Regions from separate parts of the Pseudoalteromonas sp. ND6B genome, predicted to be linked through region 2. Evidence: riboswitches for the same ligand, from Rfam matches in the RefSeq annotation. Region 2 holds a riboswitch; the other holds the start of a gene.
What was found. A riboswitch is a leader RNA that binds a small molecule or an ion and turns the genes downstream of it on or off. The one in region 2 is predicted to bind cobalamin.

Region 1: linked by a shared signal. The riboswitch ahead of ND6B_RS03940 (TonB-dependent receptor domain-containing protein) and the one ahead of ND6B_RS17895 (ABC transporter ATP-binding protein) in region 2 are both predicted to bind cobalamin.

The regions. Positions count from the first base shown of each region.
Region 1 covers NZ_JQFL01000067.1:57,775-60,180, reverse strand. Annotated here, with positions in the region: gene ND6B_RS03940 (TonB-dependent receptor domain-containing protein) at 1-1,121, opposite strand, end outside; cobalamin riboswitch at 1,159-1,324, opposite strand; gene ND6B_RS03945 (YajQ family cyclic di-GMP-binding protein) at 1,537-2,019, opposite strand; gene ND6B_RS03950 (VanZ family protein) at 2,171-2,406, shown strand, end outside.
Region 2 covers NZ_JQFL01000002.1:63,631-66,036, reverse strand. Annotated here, with positions in the region: gene ND6B_RS17890 (FecCD family ABC transporter permease) at 1-83, opposite strand, end outside; gene ND6B_RS17895 (ABC transporter ATP-binding protein) at 85-897, opposite strand; cobalamin riboswitch at 974-1,111, opposite strand; gene ND6B_RS17900 (porin) at 1,162-2,091, opposite strand; gene ND6B_RS17905 (LysR family transcriptional regulator) at 2,255-2,406, opposite strand, start outside.

The sequences.
Region 1 (2,406 bases), on a different contig from region 2:
CCATGGAAGTCATAATCATCGGTTCTAACAACCGCATTTGCTAACCATTTGTTATGGCTATAAAACGCGCCTATAAACAACGCCTTATTATCGCGTTTTTCTTCTGATGACGTTGCTGACGAGTTTGATAAATCCTCAGATAAATAATTAAAGCCACCCGATAGTTCAAGTTCTTCAGTAAGGGTATAAAGCCCTCGATATTCAAACTCAACACGCTCTGTGCTATACACTTGCTGCACATCGGTACCTGTTTGGGTATTTTCTTCTTGCGAAACGCTCACCGAAGTACTTTGGCTATATACATCAGAGGCTTTGTTCCAGCCTAGCTTAGCGGTGTAATTTTCAAAGTCGTAGGCGTCGTTACCCCATGCATTATCATATTGTGCTTCGCCTTCACTATACTGAGATTGCAGGCTCAATTGGCCTAGTTCAGCAAGCTCATAAGCTAAATTAAAGCCAATGTTTTTATTTTTGTAGCCATCATCATCATGATCTTTTGTGTACTCAGCCGCTGGATCTTTGCCAGTAACATCAAAACCATCCGTCTCTTCGTAGCCTAAATTATAATTAAAGCTAAACGCCTCTTTTACAAGCCCACCAGCAAGCTGATAATTACTGTAGCTATGGCTGCCTAAAGTAGCCGAAAGCGAGTTATTTGAGGCTTTACGGGTGATAATATTAATTACTCCGGCTACCGCATCAGAGCCATAAATAGCAGCTCTTGCCCCTTTAAAAAGCTCAACACGCTCGATACTGTTAACTGGAATATTCGTCAGCGATACACTACCTGAACTTGCATCGCTCACTCTTACGCCATCAACCAATACTAAGGTATATTTAGCGCTGGCACCGCGAATAAATATATCTGCCTTTTGACCTAACCCACCATTACGAACAATATCTATCCCAGCTATGGTATTTAATATTGCTGGTAAATCTCGGTAATTCGCTTTTTCAATATCAGCGCGCTCGATAACTGCAACACTTGCTAATACATCATTTATAGGTTGTTCAAATTTATTCGCAGTAACGGTTATTTTTTCAATGGTTTGTTCTGCAGCAGATACAGAAATAGAGAGTGCAGCCGAAATGGCCACACCCAATGCAGTTTTATTTAACATCATGTCCCCTATCTTTGCCCACCGCAAAGATGTTAGTAAGTAAGATTAAATCAAGGCCGGTCTCCGGACTCAGTTACCATAATTTAATACAGCATAACTTTACCGTTGCGGGGGCAGTGTTGGGATTGACTTCATCAATGAAAACGCACCAACTTCCCGATTATCCTACCAAAAAAATCACACCATTGAAGTGTTTAGCAAGCACCTTGAAAATAGGCTGCTATTGTTATCTGTTTGCTGAAAAAAGTCAACGGACGTCTAAACACCTACAAGCCCAAAAGGTTCGAGGTTCGGGGTTTGAGGTTCGGTAATTATCATAGATTTAAAAATAAAAAAGCCAAACAATATTATGTGTTTGGCTAAATACATGTTGCTTTGAACTAAGCGCCTGTAGTGCCTAGCTCGAAACAATAAATTAATCGCGGAAGTTTTTAAACTGAAATGGCTGACCTAAATCGGCAGTGCGTACAACTTGCATAGCAGCTTGTAAGTCATCACGCTTTTTACCCGTTACGCGTACTTCTTCGCCTTGAATAGCCGCTTGCACTTTTACTTTAGAGTCTTTGATGGCTTTTACTACTTTTTTAGCCATGTCTTTTTCGATACCCTGTTTAAGTGCAACGTTACGAAAAACATTTTTGCCCGCACGAGAAATATCTTGTAGCTCTAAGCTTGCAACATCCATCCCACGCTTAGAGATTTTACTCGCTAAAATATCAAATAACTGCATTACCTGAGCATCGGCTTCAGCTTTTAATTTAATTGTTTTATCATTTAGTTCTATTGAGGCATCAACGCCTCTAAAATCAAATCGCGTTTCTAGTTCACGGTTGGCGTTATCAACCGCATTTTTTGCTTCGTTCATTTCTACTTCAGATACAATATCAAATGAAGGCATAGCGTTCTCCTAACTATCTAATCTTAATTTTATGCCGCAATTATAACGTTAAAATGATAAATCTTTACATTTTTCTGCATTTTGTTCAGGTGCGATACTAAATTAGTTTGATATACTGAGACCTCTTTTTTATACGATTTTAGGAATTTTCGTGACAAGGCGTGTTTACCAAGCAATTTTTTTAATTAGTATTGTTGCGTTTACCTTCTTATTTGCTAAAGAGGTAAAGGGCGCGGCAAACTTATTTCCGCATGTTGATAAAGTGGCGCATTTTGGTATCTTCTTTTTACTTGCCATTATTATGGATAAAGCGTTTAAACTCCCATTATATGCACAAATACTATTACTCGCTGGTTACGGTGCAGCAATAGAAATTATGCAAGATAG
Region 2 (2,406 bases):
AAGCTCAATGCCACTAATAAACTAAATACAGCGCATAACAGCGCAATAATTAACGCCACACCATGGTTAGACATAATCGCCATGTTATTGGTATCCATAATAATAGGTAATATGGGGAATAGACTCACCATTGGACGCCGTTTGAGGGTGAGTATTAACTTGCGCGCAAACACCAAAAACCTCATCAAGCATTTGCTCGGTGATCACCTTATTAGGCTTTCCCGCGCTAGCGATTTCTCCGTTTTTAATAACCACTAACTCATCGCACATGGCTGCCGCTAAATTTAAATCATGAAATGAAGCAAACACAGTAATGCCCAAAGATTTAGCCAGCTCCATTAATTGAATTTGATATTTAACATCAAGGTGGCTTGTGGGTTCATCCATAATGAGTAGCTGTGGTTGCTGCACAATCGCTCTGGCAATAAGCGCTCGTTGCTTTTCACCGCCAGATAGTGAGTCAAATGACTGATTGCTATGAGATTCAAGCCCAACACGACTAATAGCCTGCGCTATTTTTTGTTTATCTGCTTGGGTGGTCGAGCTAAATAGCGTTTTATGCGGGGTAAGCCCTAGAGCTACAACATCGAATAACGAGAGATTAAATTGCGACGGTGTTTCTTGTAGCACTACCGCAACTTGCTTGGCATAGTCTTCGCTTTTTAGCTGCCAAATATCGGTATCGTTAAATTTAATGTCGCCTGCTGATGGCTTATTAAATCGATATAAGCACCGCAGTAAACTCGACTTTCCTGCCCCATTAGGGCCAATTAAACCAATAAATTTACCACGCTCAATGCTCACATTAATGTGCTTAAGAATTAATGTATTGTCCACTCGCCAAGAAACGTTGTTAACGGTTAAAAGCGGTAAGTTTAAAGAGGTGTGAGTGTGCAAAAAATTATCCTAGGCAGGGAAACACCCACACTCAGTACTAATACGTACCAAAAAGAAAATGAGTTAACCCGCTCGTTATATGAAGTTTTAAGGCATTTGTATCTGACTTACAGTAAAACTGATCACAGTTACGGGAATAGTTGAGGAGTTCCACCTCATTCCAAATGCTTGGCTATTATGCGCAGATAAGTAAATAATTTAAAGCAAAAAAAAACCGCACTCAACTGAGTGCGGTTAAAAGGGAGTGTTTTAACTAAGGTTTAGTTAAAACTTATATTCCATACCTAAACCTAGGTAATCTTGGTCAACATTGTTGTCCATATCAAAGCTTGAGTAAAAGCCAAATACTTTAAGGTTTTTGTTTAGCTTATGGTCAACACCTACCGATACCGCGCTTTTATCATCGCTGTCATCAAAATCCATTGTTTGGTATTGCACTTTGAAAGTGTTGCTACCCATAAGGTAAGCTGCATTCACTAAGTAACCGTCAGCCTCAGCGCTGCCATCTACTTTTTCTTGTGTTTGGTACATTGCGCCAAGTCTAAAATCTTCAATTTTACCTTGAACTGTTGCACGCACTACATCGTAACCATTTACTTCGCTATCAGCAGCAATGGCAGCATATACTGCGCTCTTTTTAAGGCCTGCATCACCGTAAGTTAACGCCACTGAGTAGCCATTTTTGGCATCTACGTCGTCTTCTGCAATAAATGACGCTAATACTTTAAAACCTTCATATGAGTTTGAAGCATAAGATACTGAGTTACCTAAACGATTTTCACCTTTAAAGGTATTTTTTATATCACCTTCAAGATCGTTGAAAAGATCTAGTTTCCCCTGCGCTTGCTTAAGCGCGGTGTCGTTGCGGCCTATCACAACCTGACCAAATCCGCCTTTAAAGCCCACATATTGATTACGCGCTGAAATATTGTCGTCATCACCTTTAGAATCGGCATCAGACACATCAACCTGAAATTCAAACTTATAAACCGCTTCTAAACCGTCTGAAATTTTTTCAGACCCTTTAAGTCCGAAACGAGATGCATTACTTTTAATTTCAGTAAACGACCCTTCACCATCATCAGATGATTGAACGGTTACATTTGCTTTACCGTAAATGTCTACCTCTGCAAGTGCATTAAAAGATAAACCACTAAGTAGGGCTAAGCATAAGCTCGATTTTGCAAATTTCATGTTATTTCCTCGATAATCACAATAGACTAATTTTTAAAACAGCAGCAGTGTGTCACCACTAAATGACAAAAATATTACAAAGGACACATTTTTGTCTTTTTAAGTTAATAAAACTGCATTAAATCTGAAATCAAAATAACATGTAAAATAAACTGCCTACCGACTACTTACTTTGTTTCAATAAACTCGGTGTCATTTGCGTTAACAAATTAACCAAGGTTTCTATCAACTCTTTCTGTTCGTTATCTCTATGATAGGCAACAAATACATCTCTTGAGGTATTTTCTACCCCTTTTACATGAAAAAGTTCGCCTT